Regions from separate parts of the Micrococcus sp. 116 genome, predicted to be linked through region 2. Evidence: predicted binding sites of a transcription regulator. Region 2 holds the regulator's gene; the other holds the start of a gene.
What was found. The regulator LexA, encoded in region 2, represses DNA repair genes until DNA is damaged. The targets are predictions, from matches to a motif close to TCGAACANNTGTTCGA.

Region 1: CITRIK5_RS03900 (DUF6504 family protein) is a predicted target of LexA. The motif match lies at 5,617-5,632, and genes of this name have one in related genera.

What each region holds. Positions count from the first base shown of each region.
Region 1 is NZ_LR732370.1:817,983-826,921, forward strand. Features, by position in the region: gene CITRIK5_RS03860 (MBL fold metallo-hydrolase) at 1-451, opposite strand, end outside; gene CITRIK5_RS03865 (S-(hydroxymethyl)mycothiol dehydrogenase) at 451-1,545, opposite strand; gene CITRIK5_RS03870 (hypothetical protein) at 1,751-2,008, shown strand; gene CITRIK5_RS03875 (SOS response-associated peptidase) at 2,010-2,831, shown strand; gene CITRIK5_RS03880 (hypothetical protein) at 2,924-3,283, shown strand; gene CITRIK5_RS03885 (hypothetical protein) at 3,280-3,525, shown strand; gene CITRIK5_RS03890 (PKD domain-containing protein) at 3,594-4,064, opposite strand; gene CITRIK5_RS03895 (DUF6318 family protein) at 4,544-5,287, opposite strand; gene CITRIK5_RS03900 (DUF6504 family protein) at 5,763-6,089, shown strand; gene CITRIK5_RS03905 (DNA polymerase III subunit alpha) at 6,086-8,939, shown strand, end outside.
Region 2 is NZ_LR732370.1:495,611-504,549, forward strand. Features, by position in the region: gene hflX (GTPase HflX) at 88-1,728, shown strand; gene CITRIK5_RS02340 (ATP-dependent DNA helicase) at 1,725-3,824, shown strand; gene lexA (transcriptional repressor LexA) at 3,868-4,584, opposite strand; gene CITRIK5_RS02350 (LysM peptidoglycan-binding domain-containing protein) at 4,876-5,250, shown strand; gene CITRIK5_RS02355 (histidinol-phosphate transaminase) at 5,294-6,415, shown strand; gene hisB (imidazoleglycerol-phosphate dehydratase HisB) at 6,597-7,178, shown strand; gene hisH (imidazole glycerol phosphate synthase subunit HisH) at 7,178-7,837, shown strand; gene CITRIK5_RS02370 (hypothetical protein) at 7,837-7,995, shown strand; gene priA (bifunctional 1-(5-phosphoribosyl)-5-((5-phosphoribosylamino)methylideneamino)imidazole-4-carboxamide isomerase/phosphoribosylanthranilate isomerase PriA) at 8,028-8,813, shown strand; gene CITRIK5_RS02380 (SseB family protein) at 8,810-8,939, shown strand, end outside.

The DNA.
Region 1 (8,939 bases), 320 kb from region 2:
CGCCGGTCGGGGCGCCGTCGTCGCCGGCCTCGCCCAGCGCGGGGGCGTACAGGCAGACCGAGCCGGGGGAGTGGCCGGGGGTGTGCAGCACCCGCAGCTCGACGCCGGCCACGCGCAGGACGTCGCCCTCGGCGAGCGCGCCGTCGGGCTCCTCGTCGGGGAAGACGTCGTCCCAGAGCATGCGGTCTGCGGGGTGGAGCAGCACGGGGGCGTCCACCATCTGGCGGAACTCCTGGACCTGGCGGATGTGGTCGTCGTGGCCGTGGGTGAGGACGATGGCCAGCACCTGGCGGCCGTTCACCTTCTTCCAGACGGCCGAGGCGTCATGGGCCGGGTCGATGACGACGCACTGCTCCGCGCCGCCGACGATCCACACGTTGTTGTCCACGTCGAACGTCTCCCCGTCCAGGGAGAACGTGCCGGAGGTGACCAGGTGATCGATGCGCGCCATCAGAGCACCACCACCGAGCGCAGGACGTCGCCGGACTTCATCGTCTCGAAGGCCTCGTTCACCTCGTCCAGGGCGATGGTCTCCGTGACGAACTCGTCCAGCGGCAGGCGGCCCAGGCGGTACTGGTCCACGAGCATGGGGAAGTCGCGCTCCGGCAGGCAGTCGCCGTACCACGAGGACTTCAGCGCGCCGCCGCGGCCGAACACCTCCGGCAGGGGCAGCTTCAGTTCCATGCCGGGGGTGGGCACGCCCACCAGGACGACGCGGCCGGCCAGGTCCCGGGCGTAGAACGCCTGCTCGTAGGTCTCCGGGCGGCCGACCGCATCGATGACCACGTCGGCGCCGAAGCCGCCGGTCGCCGCGCGGATGGCCTCCACGGGGTCCTCGTCCTTCGAGTTCACGGTGTGGGTGGCGCCGAGCTCCTTGGCCTTGGCGAGCTTCTTGGCGTCGATGTCCACCGCGATGATCGTGGTGGCGCCGGCGAGCTTCGCCCCGGCGATCGAGGCCACGCCGACGCCGCCGCAGCCGATCACGGCCACGGACTCGCCGCGCTTGACCTCGCCGGTGTTGATGGCCGCGCCGATGCCGGCCATGATCCCGCAGCCGAGCAGGCCGACCGCGGCCTGTTCCTCGGGCGTGTCGACGCCGTCGACCTGGGTGCACTGCTTGGCGTGGACGAGCGTCTTGTCCGCGAACGCCCCGATGCCCAGGGCCGGGGACAACTCCGTGCCGTCCTCCAGGGTCATCTTCTGGGTCGCGTTGTGGGTGTTGAAGCAGTACTTCGGCTCGCCCTTGCGGCACGCGCGGCACTCGCCGCACACGGCGCGCCAGTTGAGGATCACGGTGTCGCCGACCTGGACGTGGTCGACGCCCTCGCCGATCGCGGAGACCACACCCGTGGCCTCGTGGCCGAGCAGGTACGGGTACTCGTCGCCGATCCCGCCCTGCTGGTAGTGCAGATCCGTGTGGCAGACGCCGCAGGTCTTGATGTCGACGACGGCCTCGCCGGGTCCCGGATCGGGGATGACGATGGTCTCGATGGTGACGGGGGCGTCCTTCGCCATGGCGACGACGCCGCGGACCTTCTGGGACACGTTGTTCCTCCTGGTGGTGGGGATCTGCCCGAGGCCGCGCATGCGTGAGGCGGCGCGGCGGGCGGGCTCGTTCTGCCCATCCCATCACAGGACCCTGTGCGACGCATCGGTGAGCAGCCGGGGGGCCTGGTGTATGGCGTCACCATGGCGGCCGGGGGAGACTGCAACCTGACCCGCAACACCGATGTGAACGGAGGGGCGAACCGTGGCAGGACATGGCAGAGACGAGGACGAGGCGTACGAGGCTCCGGAGGCTCCAGCCGGGGCTCCGGCCGGTGCCGGCACGCTCGCTCAGTGGCGCATCCTGCTGGTGGGGCTGCTGATCGGCGTCGGCCTGGGAGTGGTGTTCGGACTGGGCACCGAGAGTCCCTGGGGCACTGTGCTCGGCTGCGCGATGATGGGCTTCGCCCTCGGCATCGCGTGGATGTATGTCGATCGTGGCCGGGACGGGAGGGACCGCTGACGTGTGCGGCCGCTACGTGATGGCCCGCGCCACGAGCGACCTGGTGGCCCTGGGCGATGCCGAGACGAATGAGGAGCTGGTGCTGCGCCAGAGCTGGAACGTGGCGCCGACAGCCGAGGTGCCGATCCTCGTGGCGCATGCGGACGACGTCGGCGCCGGAGTGACCCGGCGGATCCACGTGGCGCGCTGGGGCCTGGTGCCGCCGTGGGCGAAGGAGCTGTCCGTGGGGTCCCGTGCGTTCAACGCGCGCTCGGAGACCGTGGCCTCCAAGCCGACGTTCCGGGCCGCCGTCCGCGCTCGACGCTGCGCCGTGCCGGTGGAGGGCTACTACGAGTGGAAGACGCCGGAGCCTGGCGCCAAGGGTCCCGACGGGCGGGCCGCGAAGAAGCAGCCCTACTACGTGCACCCGGCCGGGGCCGGGGACGGCGAGGGGCCGGTCATCTGGTTCGCCGGCCTGTACGAGTGGTGGCAGGACCCCGAGGCCAAGGCCGCGGGGGAGGACGCCTGGGTCCTCTCGACGACGATCCTCACCATGGCCGCGCCCGACGCGGACGACGACGATCCGGTGCTCGCCGCGCTCGGCCAGCTGCACGACCGGCTGCCCGTGCCCATGGATGCCGAGACGATGGACCGGTGGCTCGCTCCGGACACGCTCGGGTCTGCCGAAGAAGCCGACGCCCTCGTGGGCCAGGTGTGCGCCGGCGCGTACGACGTCGCGGCGGGCTGGTCGCTGCGGCCCGTGGGGAGCGCCGTGGGGAACGTCCGGAACAACGGGCCAGAACTGATCCAGGAGATGAGAGAGCAGCAGGGAACGCTGCTCTGAGAGACGGGGCGACGGGGATGACCTGCCCGTGAGACGCGGAAGCGCGGTGCCGCGGTGAGGCCGGAGACGGTCATCTCCTGTTCACCCTGTCCGTGGGCGGCACCCCGGTGGCCGCCCTCGACGACGAGACCGCCGGCATTCCGGAGGGCAACAGAGGCCCCTCTGCCGGGCTCGTCTACGCGTGGGGCGAGCACAGCCGGGCCGACCCCGTGTTTGGGGACTACCCCGAGCGGGTCCTCGCGCTGAAGTACGCCGAGCCGGGCGTGGAGCTGCCATTGTGGTCCAAGCGCCAGGGCGACGACGCGTCGGTCGCGGAACTCTCGTGGGGTCCGCGCTGGGGCACCCTCTGGCGCGACACCGCGTTGGAATTTTCACCGGGTTTCACTACCTCGCCGACGCGACATACCCGACCGACGACCGCCTCGTTCGCGACTGGTCGCTGGACGGGGTGACCAGGAGTGAGGACGTCATTATCACCCAGGACGCGGAGCGGTCCGACGTCTTCGCACTCGTGGAGTCGCTCGCGGATGGGCAGAAGCCCCGGGCCCTGAACGTGCCGGCGGGGGAGGACGCCCACACGACCCCGGACACGGTCGAGACCGGGCGTGAGGTTCCGGCGGGCGCGCTCGGAGCGCTCGCGGCCCTCGGCGCGGGACTCGTGCTCATGGCCCGGGGGCGGGTGCGCCGGGTCTGACACACCCGGCCGACGAGGGGGCCGCGGGGCGGTGGACGGGAGACCGTCGGCCGCCCCGCGGTCTGTGCTCAGCCGGCCGGAGCGGATTCGATGGGGCCGGTGCAGCCCCAGGCTGAGGAGTCGACGCTGCAGTCATCGGCGACATTGCGGGTGATGGTGCGCCAGATATTCGCGGTGACAGGGGCCGAGTCGAGGCTGATGGTGCCCGGGATGAGCACCCACTCGCCCCCGGCCTCCCGGTATTCGCCGATGTAGACGGTGGTGAGGCGGACCGTGTACTGCCCGGTGTCCTCGTACACGTGGCTCGTGGGGGTGGGGACGTTGAACTCCGGCTGGCTCTGGCCTGCGACCGAGGTGGTCTTGGTGGGGGAGCCGTCCCCGTAGTCCCAGTGGAAGCTCACCGGCGTGGCGCGGAGTTCGACCTCGACCCCGTTGAGGGTGGTGACGAGCGTGCGTGTCTCGGCGTCTGCGTAGAAGTTGGTCTCCGCATTGCGGATCCCGCGTCCGCCATTGTCCGACCGGATCTCAGGCTCCAGCACGAGGAGCGTGCGGACCTCGTCGATGGAGACGGGCGGGGCGCCGTTGCTGGAGGCCTTGGCCGTCCAACATTTAGGGGCGCCATAGGCGGGATTAGCATCAGGCTGACGAGTGTCTACGGTCTGCGCCCGGATCCACGAACCCTCGGGGCAGAAGTTCGCCTCTTGCTCTCGACAACTCTCGAAATCCGGATTGCCCAGCTGCCCCGAGAAGCATGCACTGACCGTTTTGTGCTCTAGGTGTGGGTCCGGGCGGGCGGCGGTCGCTGAGTAATCAGTTGCAACAACTGAACTCGAGGTTGCTGAGTGTCTATCTGAGCATCTCTTATTCGCCGCAATGCCCTTTTTATTTATTGAGTAGTGGCTCTTCGAAGAAGTGCACGACTCGATGTCTCGTGCGTGTGAAGGGGTGGCGGCGGCAGTGGTAGGCACGAATAGGAGGCTGATCAATAATGCCACTAATACAATCCAGGTGCGCCCCATCAGTTAGATCCGATCGAACCTTCATATGACATCTCATCAACAATCCAGTGTGAAGATTCGGGGTTAAACGAGACCTCCGCGATCCAAGGCTGCTTGGAGGCCGCTTCAACATCTCCGTTCTCGGGAACAACCCCGCCCTTGGTGTATCCCGTTCCTGTGCCCGTAGTGACAAGGAGTGTCGAGACATACCCGGTTTCGGATCGATGAGTCAGAATCGAATCGATCTGTACCTCAGTGCCGGTGTACCACCCCCCGTCTTTGTAGATCATTTGCAGGTCGTTCGAGCTGAACTGGCAGAACTCGCAATACTCGCTGTAGAGAGAGTCGAGGAGTTCCGTGTCTCCGGTCTGCTCGGCGTAGTAGTGCACGTCCCAGAAATAGCGAATCGCCGCCTCGGCGCCCTCCTTGGTCTCTTCCTTCATGGCGGCGGGCATCTCCGGCTTGGGCACGTTCTGAGCGGGACCGTCGGCAGACGCGGGCACGTATTCGCCGGACCCGCTCTCCGTGGCCATGGGGGATGAGCTGACGCCCGCGGTCTCGCTCGTGCTCGCGGTCTCGCTCGTGCTCGCGGGCGCGGACGTCTCGACGGCGGGCTTGGCGGACGAGGGCGACGTCGTCGACGACTCGGCGGGCTCGGACTGCCCGCCGCAGGCGGTCAGTGCGAGCGCCAAGGCCACGCTGAGCGTGCCGGCCTGGGCGAATCGGTGGCGGCGCAGGGCGCGCCCGGGTGCGGTGAGAGACATTTCCCCTCCAACTGGACGTCCGTCGTGTGTCCGCGCCTCCCGCGCTGATCCCGCAGCGCGGTGCCCGTGGCATGCGAGGCCCGGTTGGTTCGGAGTATACGCAGACGGATTGTGGTCCTGCTCGCATTGTCCACAGGGCCGTGCCGACGCACTTCTTCCGGCCCAAGAGACGATTTTCTCGTGCATGTGCGCTCCAGGGTCGGATTCGAGGTCCCCGGCCAGGACTCGGCCAGCCGGTCTCACGAAAAGGGCGTTCCCGGCCTCGCTCGTCTCGGGGCGATGCGTCCTTAACGTGTCCGGCGGCCACCCTACCTTCGCACTCATCGCATTCGAACACATGTTCGAGTACGATCGGGGGTGCGGCCCCACCTTCCCACTTCTTCCCCGCGTCCGGTCCGCCGGACGGGCCGCGCTCCCATCGCCCGACGGCACCCCGTCGTCGGTCCGGTCAGCAGTGCACAGGGAGAGAAGCAGAATGGGAGTCCTCACACAGTCGGTGGCGGTGGAGTGCGGGGCAGACGGCACCCCGCAGGGGCTGCGCTGGAACGGGCGGGACTACGTCCTCGCAGAGCGCCCCGTGCGCTGGTTCGAGCGGCGCCGCTGGTGGGCGGAGGAGGTCCGCGCGGAGAAGGGCCGCGGCGCCGGTCTCGTCGACCACGAGATGTGGCGGCTGCAGGTCCGCCTGGCCCGGGCCGGCGCCGCGCCCCTGCAGACCCTCGACGTCGCCCACCACCTGGACTCCGGCCGGTGGCGGCTCGTGCGCGTCCACGAGCACGCCCAGGACCTGAGGCGGTCGGCATGAGCCAGGCCGCCGCGGCCGGACGCACCGCCGCACCCTTCGCCCACCTGCACGTCGCCTCCGCGTTCAGCGCCCACCATGGGGTCAGCTGGCCCGAGGACCTCGTGGCCGCCGCCGCGGCCGCGGACATGGACCTGCTGGCCTGCACCGACCGGGACGGGCTCTACGGCATGGCCAAGCACGTGGGCGCCTGCCTGCGCCACGGCATCACCCCGATCGTGGGCGTGGACCTGGCCGTCCGGTGGAGCGAGGACGAGAACGCCGGCCGCGTGGTCGTGCTCGCCCGAGGAGGCTGCCACGGCTCCGGCTACCGCTCCCTGTGCGAGCTCGTCTCCGCCGCCCACGCCCGCACCACCGGGGGAGCGGCAGGCGGCAGCCCCTGGGCCAGCGTCGCCGAGCTCGCCGCCGCGGCGGCCGGCCGAGTCCCCACCGCCGCCAACCGGGACAACCCGTCCACCCCCGAGCTGTTCGTCCTCCTCGGCCCGGACTCGGACGTCGGCCGCCACCTGGCCCGCCGCCGGTACGCGGCCGGCCTCGCCGCCCTGCACCGCTGGAAGGCGGCCCTGCCCGCAGGCAGCCCCCACGCCGACGTCGTCACCCACCTCTCCGCCCCCGGCCGCCGCCTCGACACCGGGCACGCCGTGAAGACCCTCCGCGCCGCCCGCCAGGCCCGCATCCCCGCCGTCCTGACCAACGCCGTGCGCTACGCGGCCCCGGACGGTGCCGCCACCGCGGACGTCCTCGACGCCGTCCGTGCCCTCAGCTCCCTCGACGCCCTCCACGACCTGCAACCCAACGGGCAGGGCTGGCTCAAGTCCACCGCCGCCATGCACCGCATCGCCCACGAGGTCGCCGCCGCCGCCGACGACCGCCCTGCCCCCCTGCTCGAGGCCACCCGCCGCCTCGCCGAGGCCTGCGCGCTCGACCCCGAGACCGACCTCGGCTGGGGCGTGCCCCGCGTCCCCGAGGCCGCCGTCATCGGCATCGACGGCCCCCCGGAGCACGTGCTGCGCGAGCGCACCCGCACCGGCCTCCTCGCCCGCTACCCCCACCTCCACACCGGGGGAGGCCTCCCCGGCACCAGCCAGGCGGCCCGGGACCTGCAGGACCGCGCCGAACACGAGCTCGGCATCATCACCCGACTCGGCTTCTCCTCCTACTTCCTCACCGTGGCCGCCGTCGTCGACCTCATCGAGGGCATGGGCATCCGCGTGGCCGCCCGCGGCTCCGGCGCCTCCTCCCTCGTCAACCACGCCCTGCGGATCTCCCATGTCGACCCCATGGCCAACGGCCTGATCATGGAGCGCTTCCTCTCCACCGACCGCTCCACCCTCCCGGACATCGACATCGACGTGGAGTCCGCCCGCCGCCACGAGATCTACCATGCCGTCGTCGAGCGCTTCGGCGCCGAGCGCACCACCCTCATGAGCATGCAGAACGCCTACCGGGCCCGCGGCGCCGTCCGCGACGCCGGCCTCGCCCTCGGCATGCCCGAACCCGAGGTGGACGCCATCGCCAAGCAGCTCTGGCGCTTCTCCGCCTCGAACTTCCGCGAGGCCCTCCAGCGCATGCCCGAACTCGGCGGCCTCTCCCGCCGCATCGAGTCCGGCCGCGCCGAGGGCGACCGCCAGCTGGACCTGCTCGTCGACCTCACCGAACGCCTCGACCGCCTGCCCCGCCACATCTCCATGCACCCCTGCGGCGTCATCCTCGGCGACGCCGCCCTGCTGCACCGCACCCCCGTCCAGCCCTCCGGCATGGGCCTGCCCATGAGCCAGTTCGACAAGCACGACATGGACCCCATGGGCTTCCTCAAGCTCGACATCCTCGGCGTGCGCATGCAGTCCGCCATCGCCTACACGATCGCCGAGGTCGAACGCACCACGGGCGAGCGCATCGACCTCGAACAGGTGCCCCTGGACGACGACGCCACCTATGCGATGATCCGCACCACCCACACCCTCGGCTGCTTCCAGATCGAGTCCCCGGGCCAGCGCGAACTCGTCGGCAAACTCGCCCCCCGCGAGTTCAACGACCTCACCGTGGACATCTCCCTCTTCCGCCCCGGCCCCATGCAGTCCGACATGGTCCGGCCCTTCCTCGAACAGCGGCACGGCTGGGCACCCGCCCACTACCCGCACCCCGACCTGCGGCCCGTCCTCGCCGAGACCCACGGGGTCACCGTCTTCCACGAACAGGTCCTACGCACCATGGACGTCATGACCGGCTGCGGACTGGCCCGCGCCGACGAGCACCGCCGCCTCCTCGGCGGCCCGCAGGAACACCTCGTCGAAGAGGCCTTCCGCACCGGCGCCCTCGCCCGCGGCTACTCCCTCGAAGTCATCGACGAGGTCTGGGCCACCCTCTCCGCCTTCGGCTCCTTCGGCTTCTGCAAGGCCCACGGCGCCGCCTTCGCCGTCCCCACCTACCACTCCGCCTGGCTCAAGACCCACCACCCCGCCGCCTTCATGGCCGCCATCCTCGAACACGACCCCGGCATGTACCCCGCCCGCCTCATGGTCGCCGAGGCCCGCCGCATGGGCATCCCCGTCCTGCCCGTGGACGTCAACGCCTCCTCGCGCCACGTCCACGTCGAGTGGGTCCCCGCCCACCCCGAGGTCGACGACGGCGCCCCCGGCCGCTGGGGCATCCGCCTGCCCCTCACCAGCCTCTCCGGACTCAGCGAAGCCGAGACCGACCGCCTCGACGCCGGCCGCCCCTACCGCTCCCTCGCCGACGTCCGCGACCGCGCCCGCCCCACCGCCCGCAACCTCGAACGCCTCGCCCAGCTCGGCGCCCTCGACTGCCTCCTCCCACCCGGCGGCGCCTCCCGCACCGACCTCGTCCACCACC
Region 2 (8,939 bases):
CCCCTGCGGACAGCCGCCTAACGCGTCCGCCGACCCCTCTACCCTGAGACGATCGGGTCGCCCGACCGCGGCGGCCCAGAGGAGACCATGACTGAGAAGAACCAGCACACCCCCGGCCCCCAGGGCGCCCACGGCTCCGAGGACGAGATCCAGGCCGTGATCGACCGCATCCTGGGCGCCGATGACGCTCGCCGCGCCTCCGAGCGCGAGGCGACCGGGCGCGGCTCCGCGGACAGTGTGGTCGCGGACCACGAGGACGCCCCCGACGCCGGCACCCCGGACCGCTCCGGCGCGCTCGCGGGCCGTGCACTCGCCCTGGACGAGGGCGAGGACGGGCACACGGACGCCGACGGTGACCAGGACGAGCTCGCCGCGCGCCACTCCCTCAAGCGCGTGCAGGGCCTGTCCACCGAGCTCGAAGACATGACCGAGGTCGAGTACCGTCAGCTGCGCCTGGAGCGCGTGGTGCTGGCGGGCGTCTGGACCGAGGGGTCCGCGGAGGACGCGGAGAACTCCCTGCGGGAGCTGGCCGCGCTCGCCGAGACCGCGGGCTCGGAGGTGCTCGACGGCGTCATCCAGCGCCGCGCCACCCCGGACCCGGCCACGTTCCTCGGCAAGGGCAAGGCGCAGGAGCTCGCCGAGATCGTGGCGCTCTCCGGTGCGGACACCGTGGTGGTGGACTCCGAGCTCACCCCGTCCCAGCGTCGCGCGCTGGAGGATGTGGTGCGGGTGAAGGTGATCGACCGGACCGCGCTGATCCTGGACATCTTCGCCCAGCACGCGAGTTCGCGTGAGGGCCGCGCCCAGGTCGAGCTCGCGCAGCTCGAGTACCTGCTGCCGCGCCTGCGCGGCTGGGGCGAGTCCATGTCCCGGCAGGCCGGCGGCCGTGCCGCCGCCGGCGAGGGCATCGGCTCCCGTGGCCCCGGTGAGACCAAGATCGAGCTGGACCGCCGCCGCATCCGCACCCGCATGGCGAAGCTGCGTCGGGACATCGCCGGGATGAAGCCGGCCCGCGAGGCCAAGCGCGCCAACCGTCGTCGCAACCGGGTGCCGTCCGTGGCGATCGCCGGGTACACCAACGCCGGGAAGTCCTCCCTGCTCAACCGCCTCACCCACGCCGGGGTGCTCGTGGAGAACGCCCTGTTCGCCACGCTGGACCCCACCGTGCGCAAGGCCATGACGCCGGACGGCATCGGCTACACCCTCTCGGACACGGTCGGCTTCGTGCGGAACCTGCCCACGCAGCTGGTCGAGGCGTTCCGCTCCACCCTCGAGGAGGTCGCGGACGCGGACGTCATCCTGCACGTCGTGGACGGCTCGCACCCGGACCCCGAGGGCCAGATCGCCGCGGTGCGCTCCGTGTTCGCGGAGGTGCACGCGCACCGGATCCCCGAGATCATCGTGCTGAACAAGGCGGACGCCGCGGACCCGGCCGTCATCGCCCGGATCCGGGCCAAGGAGCCCCACGCCGTGGTGGTCTCGGCGCGCACCGGCGAGGGCATCGACGAGCTCGAGCGCGCCATCGCGGCCACCATCCCGCGGCCGGACGTGCGGCTCGAACTGCTGATCCCGTTCACCCGGGGTGAGCTGGTCTCCCGCCTCCACTCGGCGGACGCGGAGATCCTGGCCGAGGGGTACGAGGAGGGCGGCACCCGCCTGTCCGTGCTGGTCCGTGAGGACATCGCGCCGGACTTCGCCGAGTTCGTCGTGGAGGCGGACGCGTTGTGAGCGGCGGGGCGGAGGAAGTCGGGGCAGGCGGCGCGCAGCCCCGCACGGAGCACGAGCGCGAGGCACTGCGCCTGCTGGACGCCGCGGTGCAGGCCACCGGCGGCCAGCACCGCGCGGGCCAGCGGGAGATGGTGCTGCAGGTGGCGCGCGCCCTCGAGTCGCGCCGCCACCTGCTCGTGCAGGCCGGCACCGGCACCGGCAAGTCCCTCGCCTACCTCATCCCCGCGCTCCAGCACGCGATGACGCAGGAGGACCCCGTCGTCGTCGCCACGGCCACGCTCGCCCTGCAGGCCCAGATCATGAAGCGGGACGCCCCCCGGCTGGTCGAGGCGCTCAAGGACGAGCTGCCTCGCGAGCCCGTCGTCGCCCTGGTCAAGGGCCGCTCCAACTACCTCTGTCGCCACAAGGTGGACGGCGGCTACCCCGGGGATGAGGGCGAGGAGGCCCTCTTCACGGTCGCCGACGACGGCGGGGTGATCGGCTCCGCCACGGACGGCGCCGCCGGGCCCTCCTCCCTGTTGGGCAAGGAGGTCATGTACCTGCGGGCGTGGGCGGACCAGACCGAGACCGGGGACCGCGACGACCTCGAGGTCCCCGTCACCGACCGCGCGTGGCGGCAGGTCTCCGTCACCGCGGTCGACTGCCTCGGCGCGTCCCGCTGCCCCCAGGCCGAGGAGTGCTTCTCCGAGCGGGCCCGCGCGGACGCGGCGGACGCGGACGTCGTGGTCACCAACCACGCGATGCTCGCCATCAGCGCCTTCGAGGGGCTCGCGGTGCTGCCGGCGTACTCGGCCGTCGTCGTGGACGAGGCCCACGAGCTGCAGGACCGGGTGACCGGTGCGGTCACCGGGCAGCTGTCCGGGTCGATCGTGCACGGCGCGGCCACCTCGCTGCGCCGCCACACCACGGTGGCCGTGGAGGACCTGATCGAGGCCGGGGCGGCCCTGGACCGCGCGTTCACGGACACCCCGTCCGGCCTGATCGCCGCGGGCCCGGACGAGGTGCAGGAGCAGGCCCTCACCGGCGTCCTCACCGCCGCGCGTCAGTGCCTGTCCGACCTCGGCCAGGACAAGGACAAGGAGGCCGACGCCGACGGCGGACGGCAGATGGCGCGCTCGCGGATCCTCGAGGTCCTCGAGGTGGTGGAGCGCATGCTCGCGGCCCGGCCCGAGGCCGACTTCCCCGAGGTGCTGTGGGCCACCCGCCCCGGCCACTTCGAGCCCGGCGTGGGCTGGCAGCCGGGGGACGAGACCGACCCGCCCCAGCTCTACGTGGCCCCGCTCTCGGTGGCCGGCAAGCTGCGGGAGGGCCTGTTCGGCAAGGCGACGACGGTGCTCACCTCCGCCACGCTCACCGTGGGCTCGGGGGAGCGCCGGTTCGACTCGGTGGCCGGCGACGTGGGCCTGGCCGGCCCGGACGCCCCGAAGTTCGAGGCCCTCGACGTCGGCAGCCCCTTCGACTACCCGCGTCAGGGGGTGCTCTACGTGGCCCGGCACCTGCCCCGGCCCGGCCGGACGGCCTCGCCCGAGTCCCTGGATGAGCTCGAGGCGCTCCTGAGGGCGTCGCGGGGCGGGGCCCTCGGCCTGTTCTCCTCGCGCCGGGCGGCCGAGGACGCCGCCGCCGAGATGCGCCGTCGGCTCGGGCCGAAGACCACGATCCTGTGCCAGGGGGACGCGACCCTCTCCGCCCTCGTGCGCCAGTTCTCCGAGGAGCCGGACACGTCCCTGTTCGGGACCATGAGCCTGTGGCAGGGCGTGGACGTGCCGGGGAACTCGCTGCGGCTCGTGGTGATCGACCGCATCCCGTTCCCGCGGCCGGACGACCCGCTCTCCCAGGCCCGCACCCGGGACGTCGCCCGGCACGGCGGCAACGGGTTCATGCGGATCTCCGCCACGCATGCGGCCGTGCGCATGGCCCAGGGCGCCGGGCGCCTCGTGCGCTCCGTGACGGACCGCGGCGTGGTGGCCGTGCTGGACCCCCGCCTGGCCACCGAGCGGTACGGCGGCTACATCACGAGCGCCCTGCCGGACTTCTGGCGCACCACGGACCGCGACGTCGTCCGCGGGGTGCTGGCACGGCTCGCCTCGGGCGATTGACCTCGCTCGGCCTCGGGCCGTCGGCCCGGCCGGAGGGAGCGGGTCAGAGCGAACGCAGGACCGTGACGACCCGCCCCATCACGGTGGCGTGATCGCCGAGGATGGGCTCGTAGGCCGTGTTCTGGGGGAGGAGCCAGGTGTGCCCGTCGCGGCGGCGGAAGGTCTTCACGGTGGCCTCGTCGTCGAGGAGGGCCGCGACGATGTCGCCATTCTCCGCCGTGTCCTGCCGGCGCACCACCACCCAGTCGCCGTCGCAGATCGCGGCGTCCACCATCGAGTCGCCCGTGACGCGCAGCATGAACAGCTCGCCCTCGCCCGTGAGGCGTCGCGGGATCGCCATGACGTCCTCGACCTGCTGCTCAGCCAGGACCGGGCCGCCCGCCGCGATGCGGCCGACCCAGGGGACCGGCACGCTGTCCGCCTCGTCTGCGCCGGTGTGCCACGCGGGGATCGCGGAGACCCGCGACGACGGCGCAGCGGTGGGGGAGGCGGCCTCGCCCAGCGGGGTGCCGTCCACGTCGAGCAGCACCTCGAGGGCACGCGGGCGTCCGGGGTCGCGCCGGATGTAGCCGTGCCGCTCGAGACGGCCCAGCTGGTGCGTGACGGAGGAGAGCGAGGCCAGGCCCGCGGCGTCGCCGATCTCGCGCATGGAGGGCGGGTAGCCGTGGTCGGCGATCGCGTCCCGGATGGTCTGCACGATCCGCCGCTGGCGGTCGGTGAGCGGCGCGCGCGCCGCCGGCTGATCGTCGGTGGTGCTCATGGCTGCCGTCCGTTCTCCCGGGGTGATGGTGGCCGGACTCGTGTTCCGGCGTCCGGCTGCCGTCCGGACGCTTACCGTGTCCGCCCCCGCTGGTTGCCTGTGTCTTGGCGGTCCCGGGGCGTTCCGGGGCGTCCGTGCATGGCCTCGAGCCTAGAGGAGAGCCGCCTCTCCTTCAAAGATATGTTCGATCTCGTCGTGGCATGTCTCGAACACCTGTGCTAGAAAGGCATTCGAACGGATTCGAACACATGTTCGATCACCTGGAGGGCATCCGCCCCGGAGGAGGACACCATGACGCTCACCACCGCCCAGTTCGCCGGCTCGCCCGCGACGGCGCGGCCGCGTCCGGCCACCATCCGTCTGACCCGCCGCGGCCGCCTCGTGCTGCGGGGGATCCCCGTGATCGCCGCGGCCGTGGCCGCCACGCTGGCGGCCGCCTTCTTCCTGGGTGTGCTGCTGTCGCCCGCCGCGGTGTCCGCGGACACCGCGGGGCCCGCCACCCAGTCCGTCACGGTCATGCCCGGGGACAGCCTGTGGACCATCGCCACCACGGTGGCTCCGGAGGCGGACGTCTACGAGGTGATCGCCACGATCGACGAGCTCAACGGGCTCGAGGGCCGGGCCCCCGCGCCGGGCGAGGAGCTGTTCGTCCCGGCCACGCGGTGACGCACGGCGGGCCTCGCCCTCCACGCTTCCTAGACTGGCGGCCATGACCGACCTCAGCTCTCTGCCCCTGCGTGAGAACCTCCGCGGCCTGAGCCCCTACGGCGCCCCCCAGCTGGACGTGCCGTACATGCTCAACACCAACGAGAACACGCATCCGGTGCCGGAGGAGGTCGCCGCCGCCATCGCCGAGCGGGTCGCGGCCGTCGCCGGGGGGCTGAACCGCTACCCGGACCGCGAGTTCACGGGGCTGCGACGTGCGCTCGCCGGCTACCTCGGCCACGGCCTCACGGCGGACCACGTGTGGGCCGGCAACGGCTCCAACGAGATCCTGCAGCAGATCCTCCAGGCCTTCGGCGGCCCCGGGCGGACACTGCTGAGCTTCCTGCCCTCGTACTCCATGTACCCGCTGCTGGCCGGCGGCACGGACACCGTGTTCGTGGACGGCGGCCGTGCCGAAGACCACACCCTCAGCGCCGAGCACGCGGCGGCCATGGTGCGGGAGCACCGTCCGCACGTCGTCTTCCTGGCCTCGCCCAACAACCCGACGGGCACCGCCCTGGACCTGGCGACCATCGAGGCCGTGTACGCCGCGCAGGCGCAGAACGAGGCCGCCGGCGGGCCCGGCGCCATGGTCGTCGTGGACGAGGCCTACGCGGAGTTCGCCCTCGCCGGCACCCGCTCCGCCCTCACCCTCCTGCCCGGCCGTGAGCGGCTGATCGTCACGCGCACCATGTCCAAGGCGTTCGCCCTGGCCGGCGCGCGCCTGGGCTACCTGGCCGCGGACCCCGCCGTCGCCGACGCCCTGCGCCTGGTGCGCCTGCCGTACCACCTCTCCGCGGTCACGCAGGCCACGGCGGAGGCCGCCCTCGATCACGTGGACGCGCTGCTGCGCACCGTGGAGGACATCAAGGCCCAGCGCGACCGCATCGTCTCCACCCTGCGCGGCCTGGGACTGAGGCCCTCGGTGTCCGACTCGAACTTCGTCTTCTTCGGTCACCTCGAGGACGCGTCCGACGTGTGGCGCCGCCTGCTCGACCGCGGCGTCCTCGTGCGGGACGTCGGCATCCCGCACCACCTGCGCGTCACCGCCGGCACCGAGGCGGAGACGACGGCGTTCCTCACCGCTCTCGCGGAGGTCCTCGGCGAGACCGGGGACCGGTCCTGAGGCGTCACCGGAGTCTCGGCGTCCGCCCGGCTCCCTAGGATAGGGACAGCGCGCGCGGCGCCCCGGCCCGCCGGCACCGGCCGCGCGCACCCGCATCCCCCCGCACCCGTCCCGGACCGGTGCGGACCCAGCCCGAGGAGGACCCGTGGCAGCCGAGTTGATCTCCGGACGCCGTGCGCGCATGACGCGCACCACGAGCGAGTCGGACGTGTACGTCGAGATGGATCTGGACGGCACCGGCCGCGCTGAGATCTCCACCACCGTGCCGTTCTACGACCACATGCTCACCGCGCTGTCCCGGCACTCCCAGATCGACCTGACGGTCCGTGCCACCGGGGACACGCACATCGACGTGCACCACACGGTCGAGGACGTCGCCATCACCCTGGGCGAGGTGCTCAAGACCGCGCTCGGGGACAAGTCCGGCATCCGCCGCTTCGGCGAGGCGTCCGTGCCGCTGGACGAGGCGCTGGCGCGCGCCGTCGTCGACGTCTCCGGCCGGCCGTACCTCGTGCACGAGGGCGAGCCCGAGGGCCAGCAGTACCACCTCATCGGCGGGCACTTCACCGGTTCCATGACCCGCCATGTGTTCGAGTCGATCACGTACCACGCGGCGATCTGCCTCCACATGGACGTCGTGCGAGGCCGGGATCCGCACCACATCGTCGAGGCGCAGTTCAAGGCCTTCGCCCGCGCCCTGCGCGCCGCCGTCGAGGACGACCCCCGCATGACCGGCGTGCCCTCCACCAAGGGCGCCCTCTGATGGCCCGCCCCACCACCGTCCCCGGCGTGCGGCCGCGCGTCGCCGTCCTGGACTACGGCTCGGGCAACGTGCACTCGGCGCTGCGTGCCGTGGAGCGGGCCGGCGCGGAGGTCGAGCTCACGCGCGATCCGCAGGCCGTGCAGGAGGCCGACGGGCTGCTCGTGCCCGGCGTCGGGGCGTACGCGTCCGTGATGCGGGCACTGACCGAGGTCGGCGGCACCCGCTGGATCGGCCGCCGCGTGGCCGGGGGCCGACCCGTCCTCGGCATCTGCGTGGGCCACCAGATCCTCTTCGACGCCGGCGTCGAGCACGGCGAGCGCACCGCAGGCATGGGGGAGTGGCCGGGTGTCGTCGCCGAGCTGCCCGCCGAGGTCCTGCCCCACATGGGCTGGAACACCGTCCGGCCGCCCGAGGGCAGCGCCCTCTTCGCGGGCATCGAGGACGAGCGGTTCTACTTCGTCCACTCCTACGGCGTGCTCGAATGGGAGTTCGACCAGACGATCTCCGCCATGCGTCCGCCCCAGGTCACCTGGGCGCACCACGGCGCGGACTTCATCGCCGCCGTGGAGAACGGCCCCCTGTCGGCCACGCAGTTCCACCCCGAGAAGTCCGGGGACGCCGGGCTGCAGCTGCTGCGCAACTGGCTGGAGACCCTCTGATGCCCTACTGGTCCGTCCTCTACCTCGCCCTCGGCGGGCTGCTGCTCGGCGCCGCCTGGTCCATGCGCACGCAGAAGGCGCCGCTGTGGGCCATCGTGATCGTCCTCGTGCTGGCCGGCATGGCCATCGCCGCCTCCTTCCTGACCGTCGGCGCCTGACCGCGCCGGCCGCCCCACCCGAGAGGAACCCCATGACCCCGAACGCCCCCGCCCTCGAGCTGCTGCCCGCCGTCGACGTCCAGGACGGCCAGGCCGTCCGCCTCGTCCAGGGCGAGGCCGGCAGCGCCACCTCGTACGGCGACCCGGTCACCGCCGCCCTGGACTGGCAGCGCGCCGGCGCGGAGTGGATCCACCTCGTGGACCTGGACGCGGCCTTCGGTCGCGGTGACAACCGCGAGGTCATGCGCCGTGTGGTGGAGGAGATCGGCGTGAAGATCGAGCTGTCCGGCGGCATCCGCGACGACGCCTCGCTCGAGAACGCCCTCGAGATGGGTGCGGCGCGCGTGAACCTGGGCACCGCCGCCCTCGAGGACCCGGACTGGACCGCGCGCGTCATCGAGCGCTTCGGCGACCGGGTGGCCGTGGGCCTCGACGTGCGCGGCACCACGCTCGCCGCCCGCGGCTGGACCAAGGAGGGCGGCGACCTCTGGGAGGTGCTCGCCCGCCTCGAGGATGCCGGCTGCGCCCGCTACGTGGTCACCGACGTCACGAAGGACGGCACGCTCAAGGGGCCGAACACGGAGCTGCTCGCCCAGGTCTGCGCGAAGACCGCGAAGCCGGTCGTCGCCTCGGGCGGCATCTCCTCCCTCGAGGACGTTGCCGCGCTCGCGGCCATGACCGGCCAGGGCGTCGAGGGCGCGATCATGGGCAAGGCGCTGTACGCCGGCCGCTTCAGCCTGGAGCAGGCGCTGGCCGTCGCCGGCGGCGCCACGGTGGAGCAGGCGCGCTCCGAGCAGCCCGGCCCGGTCGCCCCGTGACGGGCTCGCACGACGACGGCGGCCTGGCCCGCGGCGACGGGCTCGGTCCGATCGACGAGACGGTCGCGGTGCCGCATCCGGCGGCCCGGGAGCTGCCGGGGCACATCCGGGCCGCACTCGACCGCA